DNA from 3 places in the Streptomyces sp. NBC_00989 genome. Region 1 is predicted to be linked to each of the others. Evidence: riboswitches for the same ligand, from Rfam matches in the RefSeq annotation. Region 1 holds a riboswitch; each other region holds the start of a gene.

Region 1 (5,171 bases):
AAGCTCCATGGGCCGTCCGCGAAGTAAGAGGCAGATAAAGAGGGCTATGAGTCCTCGGGCAAAGAGATCTAGAAGTCCTCGTCCAGGTCGACCGTGCCCTCCACCGCGACCTGGTACGCCGACGGGCGGCGCTCGAAGAAGTTGGTCAGCTCCTGGACGCCCTGCAACTCCATGAAGGAGAAGGGGTTCTCGGAGCCGTAGACCGGGGCGAAGCCCAGTCGCTGGAGGCGCTGGTCCGCGACGCACTCCAGGTACTGGCGCATCGAGTCCGTGTTCATGCCCGGCAGACCCTCACCGCACAGGTCGCGCCCGAACTGCAGCTCCGCCTCGACGGCTTCGCGCAGCATGTCGGTCACCTCCTGCTGGAGCTGGTCGTCGAAGAGCTCCGGCTCCTCCTTGCGGACGGTGTCGACCACCTCGAAGGCGAAGCTCATGTGCATGGTCTCGTCGCGGAACACCCAGTTGGTGCCGGTGGCGAGGCCGTGCAGGAGACCCCGGCTGCGGAACCAGTAGACGTACGCGAACGCGCCGTAGAAGAACAGCCCCTCGATGCACGCGGCGAAGCAGATCAGGTTGAGGAGGAAGCGGCGGCGGTCGGCCTGGGTCTGGAGGCTGTCCAGCTTCTCGACCTCGTTGATCCACTTGAAGCAGAACTCGGCCTTCTCGCGGATGGAGGGGATGTTCTCCACCGCGTCGAAGGCGGCCGCCCTGTCCTCCGGGTCGGGGAGGTAGGTGTCCAGGAGGGTCAGATAGAACTGGACGTGCACCGCCTCCTCGAAGAGCTGACGGCTCAAGTACAGCCGCGCCTCGGGGGAGTTGATGTGCTTGTACAGCGTCAGCACGAGGTTGTTCGCCACGATCGAGTCGCCCGTCGCGAAGAACGCGACCAGCCGGCCGATCATGTGCTGCTCACCCGGCGTCAGCTTCGCGAGGTCGGCGACGTCCGAGTGGAGGTCGACCTCCTCGACGGTCCAGGTGTTCTTGATCGCGTCCCGGTAGCGCTCGTAGAAGTCCGGGTAGCGCATGGGGCGGAGGGTCAGCTCGAAGCCCGGGTCGAGGAGGTTCTTGGCTTCGGTCGTCATTACTGGCAGGCCTCGCAGGACTCGGGGTTCTCAAGGGAGCAGGCGACCGCGTCTTCGTCGGGGGTCAACTGCTGTACGGGGATGGGGGTTTGAGCCTGGGCCTGGGCCGCGCGGGCGATGCGGGTCGCCGGGCGGGAGCGCAGGTAGTACGTCGTCTTCAGGCCCTGCTTCCAGGCGTACGCGTACATCGAGGAGAGCTTGCCGATCGTCGGCGTCTCCAGGAACAGGTTCAGGGACTGGGACTGGTCCAGGTACGGGGTGCGGGCGGCGGCCATGTCGATCAGGCCGCGCTGCGGGATCTCCCACGCCGTGCGGTACAGGGCGCGGACCTCGGCCGGGATCCAACTGAAGCCCTGCACCGAGCCGTTGGCCTCGCGCAGCGCCTCACGGGTGCGGGCGTCCCACACGCCGAGCTGCTTCAGCTCGTTCACCAGGTACGAGTTGACCTGGAGGAACTCGCCGGACAGCGTCTCGCGCTTGAACAGGTTCGAGACCTGCGGCTCGATGCACTCGTACACGCCCGCGATGGACGCGATGGTGGCCGTGGGGGCGATCGCCAGCAACAGGCTGTTGCGCATGCCGACTTGGGCGATACGTTCCCGCAGGGCCGTCCAGCGCTCGGGCCAGGTCAGCTCCACGTCGTAGTGGTCGGGGTGCAGCACACCCTTCGCCGTACGGGTCTTCTCCCAGGCCGGCAGCGGGCCGTTGCGCTCGGCGAGCTCGGCCGAGGCCTCGTACGCGGCGAGCATGATGCGCTCGGCGATACGCGTCGAAAGTGCCTGCGCCTGCGGGGAGTCGAAGGGGACGCGGAGTTTGAAGAAGACGTCCTGGAGGCCCATCGCGCCCAGGCCGACCGGGCGCCAGCGGGCGTTGGAACGGCCCGCCTGCTCGGTCGGGTAGAAGTTGATGTCCACGACACGGTCGAGGAAGGTGACGGCGGTCCGGACCGTCTCGTCCAGCCGCTCCCAGTCGATGTCACCGTCGACCACGAACGCTCCCAGGTTCACCGAACCGAGGTTGCAGACCGCCGTCTCGCCGTCGTCCGTGACCTCCAGGATCTCCGTGCAGAGGTTCGAGGAGTGGACCGTGTGGCCCGGCTCGGCGGTCTGGTTGGCGGTGCGGTTGGCCGCGTCCTTGAAGGTCATCCAGCCGTTGCCGGTCTGCGCGAGGGTGCGCATCATGCGGCCGTAGAGGTCACGGGCCGGGATGGTCTTCTTGGCCAGCCCCTGCGCCTCGGCCTTGCGGTACGCGGCGTCGAACTCGTCGCCCCACAGGTCGACCAGCTCGGGCACGTCGGCGGGGGAGAACAGCGACCAGTCGCCGTTCTCGTTCACCCGGCGCATGAACTCGTCCGGGATCCAGTGCGCCAGGTTCAGGTTGTGCGTACGACGGGCGTCCTCACCCGTGTTGTCCCGCAGCTCCAGGAACTCCTCGATGTCGGAGTGCCAGGTCTCCAGGTACACCGCGGCGGCACCCTTGCGCCGGCCGCCCTGGTTCACCGCGGCGACCGAGGCGTCCAGCGTCTTCAGGAACGGGACGATGCCGTTGGAGTGCCCGTTCGTCCCCCGGATCAGCGAACCGCGGCTGCGGATGCGGGAGTACGACAGACCGATGCCGCCGGCGTGCTTCGAGAGGCGGGCGACCTGGTGGTACCGGTCGTAGATGGAGTCCAGCTCGTCCAGCGGGGAGTCGAGGAGGTAGCAGGACGACATCTGGGGGTGCCGGGTGCCGGAGTTGAAGAGGGTGGGGGAGGACGGGAGGTAGTCCAGGCGGCTCATCAGGCGGTAGAGCGCGGCCACTTCGTCCAGGGCACGGGTCGAGTCGTCTTCCGCGAGACCGGCGGCCACGCGCAGCATGAAGTGCTGGGGGGTCTCGATGACCTTGCGGGTGATCGGGTGCCGCAGGAGGTAACGGCTGTACAGCGTCCGGAGCCCGAAGTAGCCGAAGCGGTCGTCGGCCTCCGTGTCGATCAGCGCGTCCAGGCGGGCCGCGTGCAGCGTCGCGAACTCGGCGGTGCGGTCCGCGATGAGGCCCTCGCGGTGGCCCACGGCGACGGACTCGGTGAACGTCGTGACGCCCTGGGAGGCGGCCTCGGCGGCGATGCCGACCGTCAGCAGCCGGGCGGCCAGCCGGGAGTAGACCGGGTCCTCGGAGATGAGACCGGCGGCCGCCTCCGTGGCCAGCTCGCGCAGTTCCGCCACGTCCGCGTGCGCGGACCGGCCGCGCAACGTGGCGGCGGCGACCCGGCCCGGGTCGGCGTCGGGGAGGTCGGCGGTCAGCTCGGTCAGGGTCCGCAGGATCGCGGTACCCGGGCCGTCGGCTCCGGGAACGGTAGCTCCGGGAACGGCCGTACCGGGAACGTCGGTTCCGGTCGCGGTCGCCACGATCGCCTTGTTCACCTGGGTCGCTGATGCCGGCTCTGCTGGCGCGATGGTCACGGTGGGGCTCTCCCTCGCTCGGCACGGGGCCTCGCCGAGGGCAGGCGGCAGTACACGAGCGCACGGGGCGTCGCGTCCACCGGCCCACTCCACGAGGCCCGGACGTCATGCGCCCTGGCCGGGTGGCCGGACGCGAGCTGTCGGCAGGTCCTCGGACTGACCATGCGTGCATATGCACGTAAGTACACCGTTGCGGGACAGTTCCGGATTCGCACCGGATTCCCCTGCGGCGACAGCGAGCATGAGCATACATCTTGTGCTCGCCTGTCACGCCACCACCAGATGTTGTGTCGCGGTGGTTTCAGAGTGTCAGCTTGTAGGTGAGCAGAGTGAGATCGTCCAGGTGTGGCACGGGGTTCCAGTCGCGGTCGGGGGTGCGGACGAAACCCAGGCGTTCGTAGATGCGGTGGGCCGCGTGCATCGAGCTCTGGGTCGACAGGACCACGGCCTCGCAGCCCTCGGTGGCTCGGGCGCGGTCGATGCAGGCGCGGACCAGGGCCTCGCCGGCGCCTCGGCCGCGGGCGGTGCGGGCGATCGCCAGTGCGCGGATCTCTGTCTCGCCGGTTGTCGCGATGTCGGCGACGGGGCCGGGGCCGGGGACGAAGGTGACTCCGCCGAGGAGGTGTTCGCCGTCCACCGCGACGAGGACCTCGGCGGCTGCGGCTCGGCTTGCCACGTCCTTCAGTACGGGGAGGTAGGGGTCGTCGTCGCCGTAGTCGAGGAGGCCGTCCTGTAGGTAGGCCTGTGCTGTGATGTTGCCGAGGTCTTCGTATTCGGTGGGGATTGCTCGGCGGATGAGGATGTCCATGGGGGTGAGTGTGTACGACAGCGGGCCGCCGAGTGACTTGCTTTTCGGTGGCCCGCTGCGGGTTCGTCGTGGCTGGGCGCGCCCACGCGGCGGAGCCGCAAATCGATACAGCCCCGCGCCCCTGGGTGGGCTCAGTGGGCGGCGCCAGCAGTCGCCGGAGGCAGCTCCACCTCTACGCCCGGGTCGCCTGCGTCTGCCGTGTAGTCGGCGGGGCTGGTCTCGTCGATGCCCTCGGGGGCCTTGAACGCCTTCAGGGCGAACGTGAGGACCACCGTGACCACGACGTTCAGGACGAACGCCGTCAGGCCGATGTAGCCGATCTCGCCGATGCCGGGGATCTCCTTGGACGAGCCGCCGAAGTGGTCCTGGGTCGGGGAGGCCACGCCGTACGCGGCGAGGGTGCCGTAGATCATGCCGACCGCCCAGCCGGCGAGGAGGGCCCAGCGGTGGGGCCAGCGGGTGAAGAGGCCGCCCACCAGGGACGGGAAGGTCTGGAGGATCCAGATGCCGCCCAGGAGCTGGAAGTTGATGGCGACCGTCTTGTCCATCGTCAGGACGAAGGCGAGGGCGCCGACCTTCACCAGGAGCGAGACGATCTTGGAGACCTTTGTCTCCTGGGCCGGGGTCGCGTCCGGTTTGATGAAGTCCTTGTAGATGTTGCGGGTGAAGAGGTTCGCCGCCGCGATGGACATGATGGCCGCCGGGACGAGGGCGCCGATGCCGATCGCCGCGAAGGCCACGCCCGCGAACCAGTCCGGGAACATGTTCTCGAACAGCTGCGGGATCGCCAGTTGGCCGTTGGTGACCTTGACGCCCGCCGCGATCGCCATGAAGCCGAGCAGC
Region 2 (5,171 bases), 3.7 Mb from region 1:
GACGCGTCGTGATCGAGAGGTGATCAACTCCCGGTTGGCGCGGGTGGGGAGACGGAATTTCGGCGATCGTCGTGGCGTGAACGCGATGGATGGAGGACGCCGATTCCGTGGGGCACGGTCGGGAGTCCGCAGGGCACCGGCCGGATTTCTCGCGGGCCCGGTGGGTTTTCTCGTCGCGCCCGTCGGGTGTCTGCTGGCGGCCGCGCCGGGACTGTTGATCGGGCGGGTGCAGCCGATCCTGCCGCTGCTGGCGATCGGGCCGTTGATGGCCGCGACGTTCCTGGGTGCCCGGCGTACGTTCTTCGTCAGTTGCTGGACGGTCCTGCTCGCGCTCGCGGCGGGGCTCGGCGCCGGGACGCAGGTGAGCGCCGGGTTCGCCGTCCGCTGGGGCGGGCTGCTGCTGGGGTGCGCGTGCAGCGTGTACGCGGCCTGGCAGCGCGGCCGGCTGCGCGAACGGCTCGCGGAGGCACGGGAGGTGGCCCGGATCACCCAGGAGGCGATCCTGCGGCCGGTGTCCCGCACCCTGTCCGGCACCCATGTCTCCACCCGCTACCACTGCGCGAGCCGTGAGTCGTCGGTCGGCGGCGACCTGTACGACCTCGCGGTGACGCCGTACGGCCTGCGTGTTCTGGTCGGTGACGCGCGCGGGCACGGGCTCGACGCGCTGCGCACGGCGTCCGACACGGTCACCGCGTTCCGCGAACTCGCTTACACGGCACCGGACTTGACGGCCATCGCGCGGGCGCTGGACGCCCGCCTCGCCCCCCGCCTCGCCCCCGAGGACTTCGTCACGGCGGTGCTGGTGGAGTTCGGCCCGGGTGAGGTGCGGCTGGTCAACTGCGGTCACCCGGCGCCCCTGCGCTCCGGCCAGCGTCTGGAACTCCTCGAACCCCGGGTCCCCGCCCTGCCGTTGGGCCTGCACCCGGACCCGCGCCAGTACCGGGTCCGCCTCCAGCCCGGCGACCGACTCCTCCTCTACACGGACGGCCTCACCGAGTCCCGCGCACCGGACGGCACCCCGTTCGCCCTCCTCACCGAGTCCGCGACGGCGCTGAGCGAAGCGACGCCGGACGCGGCACTGCACGCGCTGTACGAGCGGCTGCTCGCCCACACCGGCGGGCCGCCCACCGACGACCTGGCACTCGTCCTGTGCCAGCCGACGGCGGTGACCGCGCGGGTGCGGGTCTGAGGCCCGGCTTTCTCAGCCCAACCTGACTTTTTCAGCCCAACTTGAGGAGAAGCCCGGCGAGTTCGGCCGGTTTGGTGATCATGCAGTCGTGGCCGGCCTCCAGTTCCCACACCTGGGCCGGGGTGCCGTTGGGCTGGATCGCGGGGACGGGCCGCCGCTCGAACCCTTCCGGCTCACTGCCCACGCAGTGGATGTGGGTGCGGGGGATCGCGTGCGCGGCGGGGTTGTCGAGCCGGACCGGTTGCTGGAGGCACAGCGCCGACTGGTCCGAGACCATCGTGCGCAGCCAGGCCACGTCCGCCGGATCGGTGACCCCGAACAGGCCACCGGGCGGCGGGAGTTCGGGCAGCGGGGGAATCCGCCAGGGGGTGTCGGACCGCGCGGCCAGGTCGATGAGGACCTGGGTCACGGGCATGATGTCGGTCGCGCGCTCGCCGTCCACCGGGACCATCGCGTCCAGGTGGACGAGTTGGGCGATCCGGTCCGGGAGCCTGTTGGCCGCGCCCGAGACGACCAGCCCGGCGTAACTGTGCCCCACGAGGACCACGTCCGTGAGGTCCTCCTCGGTGATCAGAGCGACGACGTCGTCGACGTGGGTGTCGAGCCCCACGTCGGGGCCGAGCAGATGCGCCTTGTCGCCGTGCCCGGTGAGGGACGGGGCGAGCACCCGGTGCCCGGCCGCCGTCAGCAGCGGGACCACCCGCTCCCAGGCCTGCCCGCTGTGCCAGGCGCCGTGTACCAGCAGATACGTGGACATGACTGTGCTCCTCGGTGAGGTGACGGGGGTTGCCGGGCCGTGGTGGCCGACGCGCTGATCGGCACGCACCCGACCGGCCACCGACGACGCTGCCGCCCGGCCCGCGCCCCAGCCAGGGCCCCGCCGACCCTGGGGGTGACAGGACCAGGCAGCTCCCCGCCCGGCCGATCTACAGTGCGGAGATGGCCGACGAACCGAACCCGCTGGGCGAGTACGTGCGCGCCCGCCGCGAACTCGTCACCCCCGACCAGGCGGGCATCCCCGCCTTCGGGGTGCGCCGCGTGCCGGGCCTGCGCCGCGAGGAGGTCGCGATGCTCGCCGGCATCAGCGCCGACTACTACCTGCGCCTGGAACAGGGCCGCGACCGCAACCCCTCCGTGCAGGTCCTGGAGTCCATAGCCCGCGTGCTGCGGCTGGACGACGACGCGACGGCCCACCTCCTGCGCCTGGGCGCCGACAAGCCCCGCCGACACCGCACCAGGCCCCGCCCCCGGAAGGAAGCCGTCCCGCCGGGCATCACCAGACTCATCGCGACGCTCCCCCTCCCCGCCCTGGTGGAGGGCCGCTACTTCGACGTCCTGGCCGCCAACTCCCTGGCGACCGCGCTCTCCCCCCGCTTCACGGCGGGAGCCAATCGGCTGCGGTCCCTGTTCCTCGACCCGGCCGAGCAGGCGCTGTACCCGTACTGGGAGAGCGCCGCCGGAGGCATGGTCGCCGGTTTCCGCGAGTCGGTCGGCACCGACACCGACGACCCTCGTTTCATCGAGCTGGTCGGCGAACTCTCCCTGGCCAGCCCCCTGTTCAGCCGTCTCTGGGCCCGCCACGACGTCCAGGCCTGCGAAGCCGCCCCCAAGCACATCGCCCACCCCCAGGTCGGCGGCCTCCAGCTGAACCGTGAACGCCTGAGCATCGACGGCGCCCCGGGCCGGACCCTCGTCATCTACCACCCGGACCCCGGCACGGACAGCGCCGACAAACTCGCCCTCCTGGCCTCCGCCCTCCAGCCCCCGGCGGACGCCCCCAGCGCCCGCCTACGGCAGCGGCGCGACTGACCTGACCAACTCCTCGGCCTCACCGAGCAGTTCGACCTCACGCACACTCATGGTCGGATTCAGCGCCCGCCTCCGCCGCGCTTCCGCCAGGCCCTCCCCCGTGAGCCCGGAAGGATCGGCGAGCAGCGAGACGAGCAGCGCGCGGGCCGGTTCGGCGACCGGCTGATCGTCGTCCACGGCGACCTGGGCGAGGATGATCGCGGAGAGCCCCCAGTCCAGCCCGGGATCGCCGTCCTCCGCGGTGCCCCAGTCGATGACGCGGGGCCCGTCCGGGGTGAGGAGCACGTTCTCCGGGTGGAGGTCGAGGTGCAGCACCCGGGTGCCGGGTCGCCGGCCGGGGACGGCGTGCAACCGCCGTAGCAGAGAGGCGAGTACGGTCCCCGCCTCCCGCACGTCGATCGTGCCCGCGACGAGCGCCTCCAGCATGGTGGGCCCGGTCAGCCGCTCCATCACGAGATCGGTGCGTGAGGTACGCGAGGCGCGCGACGCGTCTGAGGCGCCCGCGTCCCCCATCCGCACCCGGGGCACGGGATAGCCGTGCGCCCGCACATGTTCCATCACCGCGCCCTCGGCCGCCGCGTCCCCCCAGTCCTCCCGGTTGCGGCGCAGCACCCACGCCTCGTCGATCTCGTACACGTCGGCGGTACGGCCGGAGCCGATCAGCTTCCCCGTCGCTGGCATGGCCAGAACCTACCGGGGACGGCGGTCCGGGCAACCCCCGCACACAGCGTGCGCCCAGGTTGGCCGTACAGTGGCCGGGTCGTCATCACACCCGTACGGGGGGAAGCCGGTGCAATTCCGGCGCTGACCCGCAACCGTGATCCGGTCCGTCAGGGCCGGTGAGCCGGACCGCCCCGCACGGCACGTGACCGGCTCACACGCACCGTCGAGGAATACGGAGCCGAGCCGCCCGGGGGTGTTCCCGTGCGCTGCCGTGCTCCCCCTAGGGGAAGGCACCCGCCGATCATGAACGTCCGCCGCAGCGCCGCGGTCCTGGCCGCCACCATCACCGTCACCGTGATCGCCGCCACACCCGCCGTCGCCGCCGGTCCGTCACCCTCGCCGTCCGCGGCGATACCCACCGGGCTCTACGGCACCTCGGATCCGGCCTACGACGGCGTCTGGCGCCAGTCCCTCGCCCTGCTCGCGCAGAATGCCGTGGGCGTGGAGCCCGCCGACGAGGCGGTGACGTGGCTGCTCGGCCAGCAGTGCGCCGACGGCGCCTTCGCGGCCTTCCGCGCGAACCCCGCCAAGGCCTGTGACGCCAAGGTCATGGTCGACACCAACAGCACGGCCGCCGCCGTACAGGCTCTCGCGAACGACAGCCGCGGCGACGCGGCCGTCACCAAGGCCGTCACGTGGCTGAAGTCCGTCGAGAACCCGGACGGCGGCTGGGGCTACTCCCCCGGTGGGGCCAGCGACGCGAACTCCACCTCCGTCGTCATCGGCGCCCTCGCGGACGCCGGGGTGACCGTGCCGAACCTCCGGAAGAACGGCAAGTCCCCCTACGACGCGCTGCGGAAGCTCGCGCTGCCCTGCGACGCGGGCACGGACGCGGGCGCCTTCGCGTACCAGCCCGACAAGAAGGGCAAGCTCGTGGCCAACGCGGACGCGACCGCCGCGGCCGTGCTCGGCCTGTACGGCGAGTCGCTGGCCGGAAGCCCGCAGGACGACGCCGAGTCGCCTGCGACGTGCGAGAAGTCCGGGGACGATCCCGAGCAGCCGGCGGACAACGGCGCCGCGTGGCTCGCCGAGTCCATGGCGAAGAGCGGCCACTTGACCACCTCGCTCCCCGGCGCCAAGCCCCAGCCCGACTACGGGAACACGGCCGACGCGATCGTCGCCCTGTCGTCCCTCGGCCTGCACGACCAGGCCGCCAAGCCCCTGCACTGGCTGGAGACCCACTCCAAGTCGTGGGCCGCGCAAGGCGGTCCGGCCGCCTACGCCCAGCTCGTCTTCGTGGCGACCACCGCGAAGGGCGCCGACGTCCACGACTTCGGCGGCCAGAACCTCGTCACGCTGCTGAACGCGACCGGCCCGGCCCCCAAGCGCATCGACGAGCAGCCCACGGCCGGCCCGGCCGAGAAGACGGCCTCCGACGACAACGACGGTTCCCTGAACGTCGCTTGGACGGTCGGCGGCGTTCTCCTCGTCGTCGCGATCGCCGGCTCCG
Region 3 (5,171 bases), 1.4 Mb from region 1:
CCTGGATGACCGAAGTCCCCGCTACCTCAAGGTCGTTGACCTCGTCGCGCAGGGCCAGGGCGACCTGCCGTGCGGTGTCGCCGAGCGGCTGGTCGTCACGGACGAAGGACCAGGCGAGCATGGTGACCGGCCCGGTGAGCATGCCCTTGACCGGACGGCCGGTGAGCGACTGGGCGTACGTCGTCCAGCGCACCGTCATCGGTTCCGGGCGGGAGATGTCGCCGGCCAGGATCGGCGGGCGGACGTAACGGGTGCCGTAGGACTGGACCCAGCCGTGCTGCGTGGCGAGATATCCCGTGAGCTGCTCGGCGAAGTACTGGACCATGTCGTTGCGTTCGGGCTCGCCGTGCACGAGGACGTCCAGGCCCGTCTTCTCCTGGAACGAGATCACCTCCTGGATCTCGGCCTTGATCCGCTCCTCGTAACCGGCCGCGTCGATCCGCCGCGCCCTCAAGTCGGCCCGCGCGGTGCGCAGTTCGACGGTCTGCGGGAACGAGCCGATCGTGGTCGTCGGCAGCGGCGGCAGCCCGAGGTGCGCGCGCTGTGCCGTGGTCCGCTCGTCGTACGGCTGGGAGCGGCGGGCGTCGGCGTCCGTGACGGCGGCGGCCCGGGCCCGTACGGCGGGGTCACTGGTGAGTGCCGAACCGGAGCGGGAGGCCAAGTCGGCGCGGTTCGCCGCGAGTTCGGCGGCGATCGTGTCGGTGCCCTGGGCCAGGCCCTTGGCGAGCGTGACGATTTCGCCCGTCTTCTGCCGCGCGAACGCGAGCCAGCGCAGGATCTGCGGCTCGATGTCCCGCTCGGCGGCGGCGTCGAGCGGCACATGGAGGAGCGAGCAGGAGGCGGCCACGTCGACCCGGTCGGCGAGACCGAGCAACGTGCCCAGTGTGGCAAGGGACTTGGTGAGGTCGTTGACCCAGACGTTGCGGCCGTTGACGACACCGGCGACCAGCCGCTTGCCAGGCAGCCCGCCCACCGCGGCGAGGGCATCCAGGTTGGCGGCGGCGGACTCGGTGAAGTCCAGGGCGAGGCCCTCCACCGGCGCCTTCGCCAGCACCGGCAGCGCGTCGCCGAGCCGGTCGAAGTAGGAGGCGATCAGCAGCTTCGGCCGGTCGGTGAGGGCGCCGAGGTCGCGGTAGGCGCGGGTGGTGGCGTTCAGTTCGGCCGGGGTGCGGTCCTGGACCAGGGCGGGCTCGTCGAGCTGCACCCACTCCGCGCCCGCCGCGCGCAGGTCGGCGAGGACCTCGGCGTACACGGGCAGCAACCGGTCCAGCAGGGTCAGCGGTTCGAAGTCCGCGGGCACCCCGGGTGCGGGCTTGGCGAGCAGGAGGTAGGTGACCGGGCCGACCAGGACGGGGCGGGCGGTCAGGCCCAGGGCGAGGGCCTCCCTCAACTCCGCGACCTGCTTGGTGGAGTCGGTGGTGAAGACGGTGTCCGGGCCCAACTCCGGCACGAGGTAGTGGTAGTTGGTGTCGAACCACTTCGTCATCTCCAGCGGCGCCACGTCCTGCGTGCCGCGCGCCATCGCGAAGTACCCGTCCAGCGCGTCGAGTTCGGCGGCGGCGCGGTGGCGTTCGGGGATCGCGCCGACCATGGCGGTGGTGTCGAGGACGTGGTCGTAGTACGAGAAGTCGCCGGTCGGTACCTCGTGGATGCCGGCCTCGGCGAGCTGCCGCCAGTTCGTGCGGCGCAGTTCGGCGGCGGTGGTCCGGAGGGCGTCGGCGTCGACGCGGCCCTTCCAGTACCCCTCGATGGCCTTCTTCAGTTCACGGCCCCTGCCCTGGCGGGGGTAGCCGTACACGGTGGACCGTGCTGCCGCGGCTGCGGACTTCGCTGTCACGGAAATCTCCTTCGCGAGATATCTCCCTGGATCCCGGTGTCGGGACGTGAGTGCGAAGGTTCGTAGACCGGGGGATGGTGACCGCCCGTATGTACGCCGACCCGCCCACGAGGTCACCGGGATTCCGCACGCGAATGCTTCGCGTGCGGGCAGGTGGCAGGTCTTCGGACTTGCGGGCACGGCCTCCTGTGAACCGGAGGTCACCTACTGGCCGTCGCTTCCCAGGTCCTGTGTGGGCCCAGTGCGTATGACGGCGGTCGTTCCCGCTTACCGCTGCGGGGCAGTCCCGGAATCTCACCGGGTTCCCTCTTGCGACGCGTCCGTCTGGCTGACGGGGCGAACCAGCTGCGTTAGCCAGCCTACGGGGTGGGGGTCTTGTGCGTCGATTTTTGGGTGCGGGCCGGTGGGGGCTGGTCGCGCCCACGCGGCGGAGCCGCAAATCGATACAGCCTCGCGCCCCTAGGGCATGTCAGCTTGCCGGGATTCGAAGGCTCGCAGGATTTCCTCGGCCGCCAGGGTTGCTGTCAACTCGCCCTCTCGTACCTGGCGTTCTAGGTCCGGGGCCAGGGCGCGGACCGTCGGGTCGGCGTGCAGGCGGCCCAGGAGTTCTTCTCGGACCATAGTCCAGGTCCAGTCCACCTGCTGCTCGCTGCGCTTCGCGGCCAGGCGGCCCGTGGAGTCCAGCAGTGAACGGTGTTGTTCGAGGCGCTCCCAGACCGTGTCCAGGCCCGTTCCCTCGCGCGCGCTGCAACTCAGTACCGGTGGGGTCCAGGCGGCGTCGGCGGGATGCATCAGCCGTAGTGCGCCCGCCAGTTCACGTGCCGCGCTCTTCGCGTCGCGCTCGTGTGGGCCGTCCGCCTTGTTGACGGCGATGACGTCAGCCAGCTCCAGGACGCCCTTCTTGATGCCCTGTAGCTGGTCGCCGGTGCGGGCCAGGGTCAGCAGCAGGAAGGAGTCGACCATGTTCGCGACCGCCGTCTCCGACTGGCCCACGCCTACCGTCTCGACGAGGACGACGTCGTAGCCCGCCGCCTCCATCACCACGATCGACTCGCGGGTCGCCTTCGCGACGCCGCCCAGCGTGCCGGCGGTGGGGGAGGGACGTACGAAGGCCGCCGGGTCCACGGCCAGGCGTTCCATGCGGGTCTTGTCGCCGAGGATCGAGCCGCCCGTGCGGGTCGACGACGGGTCCACGGCCAGTACCGCGACCCGGAAGCCCTGCGAGGTCAGCAGCGTGCCGAACGCGTCGATGAACGTCGACTTGCCGACGCCCGGTACGCCGCTGATGCCGATCCGGCGGGCCTGGCCGCTGTGCGGGAGGAGTTCGGTCAGCAACTCCTGGGCCATGACCCGGTGTTGGGGCTTGGTCGACTCGACGAGGGTGATGGCGCGGGCCACCAGGGCCCGCTTCCCGTCGAGCACGCCCTTCACATAGGTGTCGACCTCGATCACAGGGCGTGCCCGAGGTCGGTGGCCAGTCGCTGCACCAGGTCGTAGGCCGCGTCCGGGATCACCGTCCCGGGCGGGAACACGGCCGCCGCGCCCATCTCCAGGAGGGTGGGGACGTCCTGGGGCGGGATGACTCCGCCGACCACGATCATGATGTCCTCGCGGCCCTCCGCGGCGAGGGACTCCTTCAACGCCGGTACGAGGGTGAGGTGTCCGGCGGCGAGCGAGGAGACGCCGACGATGTGCACGTCCGCCTCGACGGCCTGGCGGGCCACCTCGCCGGGGGTCTGGAAGAGGGGGCCGACGTCGACGTCGAAGCCGAGGTCGGCGAACGCGGTGGCGATCACCTTCTGGCCGCGGTCGTGGCCGTCCTGGCCCATCTTGGCGACCAGGATGCGGGGGCGGCGGCCCTCGGACTCCTCGAACTCGGCCACGAGGGTGCGGGTGCGCTCGACGGACGGGGAGTCGCCGGCTTCGGTGCGGTACACACCGGAGATCGTACGGATCTGGCTCGCGTGCCGCCCGTACACCTTCTCCAGCGCGTCGGAGATCTCGCCGACCGTCGCCTTGGCGCGGGCCGCGTTCACCGCCAGCTCCAGGAGGTTGCCGGTGCTTTCGGCGGCCCGGGTGAGGGCGTGCAGCGCGTCCTGGGTGGCCTGTTCGTCGCGCTCGGCGCGCAACCGCCGTAGTTTCTCGATCTGTTGGGTGCGGACGGAGGAGTTGTCGACCTTGAGGACGTCGATCTCCTCGTCGGTCTCCACGCGGTACTTGTTGACGCCGATGACCGGCTGGCGGCCGGAGTCGATGCGGGCCTGGGTGCGGGCCGCGGCCTCCTCGATGCGCAGCTTGGGGATGCCCGCGTCGATGGCCTTGGCCATGCCGCCCGCCGCCTCGACCTCCTCGATGTGCTGCCAGGCCCGGCGCGCGAGGTCGTAGGTCAGCTTCTCGACGTACGCGCTGCCGCCCCACGGGTCGATCGCGCGGGTCGTGCCGGACTCCTGCTGGATCAGGAGCTGGGTGTTGCGGGCGATGCGCGCCGAGAAGTCGGTGGGCAACGCGAGGGCTTCGTCCAGGGCGTTGGTGTGCAGCGACTGGGTGTGGCCCTGCGTCGCCGCCATCGCCTCCACGCAGGTGCGCGTGACGTTGTTGAAGACGTCCTGCGCGGTCAGGGACCAGCCCGAGGTCTGTGAATGGGTGCGCAGGGAGAGGGACTTGGTGTTCTGCGGGTCGAACTGCTTGACCAGCTTGGCCCAGAGCAGACGCGCGGCCCGCATCTTCGCGATCTCCATGAAGAAGTTCATGCCGATCGCCCAGAAGAAGGACAGCCGGGGTGCGAACGCGTCCACGTCCATCCCCGCCTCCCGCCCCGCCCGGATGTACTCCACCCCGTCGGCCAGGGTGTACGCCAGCTCCAAGTCGGCCGTCGCGCCCGCCTCTTGGATGTGGTAGCCGGAGATGGAGATGGAGTTGTAGCGGGGCATCCGCTGCGAGGTGTACGCGAAGATGTCGGAGATGATCCGCATCGACGGCTTCGGCGGATAGATGTAGGTGTTGCGGACCATGAACTCTTTGAGGATGTCGTTCTGGATGGTCCCGGCCAACTTCTCGGGCGGTACGCCCTGTTCCTCCGCCGCCACGATGTACAGGGCCAGTACGGGCAGCACCGCGCCGTTCATCGTCATCGACACGGTCATCTTGTCGAGCGGGATGCCGTCGAAGAGCTGGCGCATGTCGTAGATCGAGTCGATCGCCACGCCCGCCATGCCGACGTCACCGGTCACGCGCGGGTGGTCGCTGTCGTAACCCCGGTGCGTGGGCAGGTCGAAGGCGACCGACAGGCCCTTCTGGCCGGCCGCGAGATTGCGCCGGTAGAAGGCGTTGGACT

Evidence for each region. Region 1 has a riboswitch for cobalamin ahead of OG714_RS18275 (ribonucleoside-diphosphate reductase subunit alpha). Riboswitches for the same ligand answer to the same signal wherever they lie in the genome.
Region 2: another riboswitch for cobalamin. It lies ahead of OG714_RS35600 (prenyltransferase/squalene oxidase repeat-containing protein); the one in region 1 lies ahead of OG714_RS18275 (ribonucleoside-diphosphate reductase subunit alpha).
Region 3: another riboswitch for cobalamin. It lies ahead of metE (5-methyltetrahydropteroyltriglutamate--homocysteine S-methyltransferase); the one in region 1 lies ahead of OG714_RS18275 (ribonucleoside-diphosphate reductase subunit alpha).

Annotation. Positions count from the first base shown of each region.
Region 1 covers NZ_CP108728.1:4,251,823-4,256,993, reverse strand. Annotated here, with positions in the region: gene OG714_RS18280 (ribonucleotide-diphosphate reductase subunit beta) at 69-1,082, opposite strand; gene OG714_RS18275 (ribonucleoside-diphosphate reductase subunit alpha) at 1,082-3,520, opposite strand; cobalamin riboswitch at 3,645-3,776, opposite strand; gene OG714_RS18270 (GNAT family N-acetyltransferase) at 3,822-4,328, opposite strand; gene mctP (monocarboxylate uptake permease MctP) at 4,460-5,171, opposite strand, start outside.
Region 2 covers NZ_CP108728.1:7,956,619-7,961,789, reverse strand. Annotated here, with positions in the region: gene OG714_RS35620 (PP2C family protein-serine/threonine phosphatase) at 161-1,189, shown strand; gene OG714_RS35615 (alpha/beta fold hydrolase) at 1,221-1,946, opposite strand; gene OG714_RS35610 (helix-turn-helix domain-containing protein) at 2,129-2,998, shown strand; gene OG714_RS35605 (phosphotransferase) at 2,978-3,679, opposite strand; cobalamin riboswitch at 3,739-3,870, shown strand; gene OG714_RS35600 (prenyltransferase/squalene oxidase repeat-containing protein) at 3,965-5,171, shown strand, end outside.
Region 3 covers NZ_CP108728.1:2,892,123-2,897,293, reverse strand. Annotated here, with positions in the region: gene metE (5-methyltetrahydropteroyltriglutamate--homocysteine S-methyltransferase) at 1-1,837, opposite strand, end outside; cobalamin riboswitch at 1,975-2,198, opposite strand; gene meaB (methylmalonyl Co-A mutase-associated GTPase MeaB) at 2,297-3,289, opposite strand; gene scpA (methylmalonyl-CoA mutase) at 3,286-5,171, opposite strand, start outside.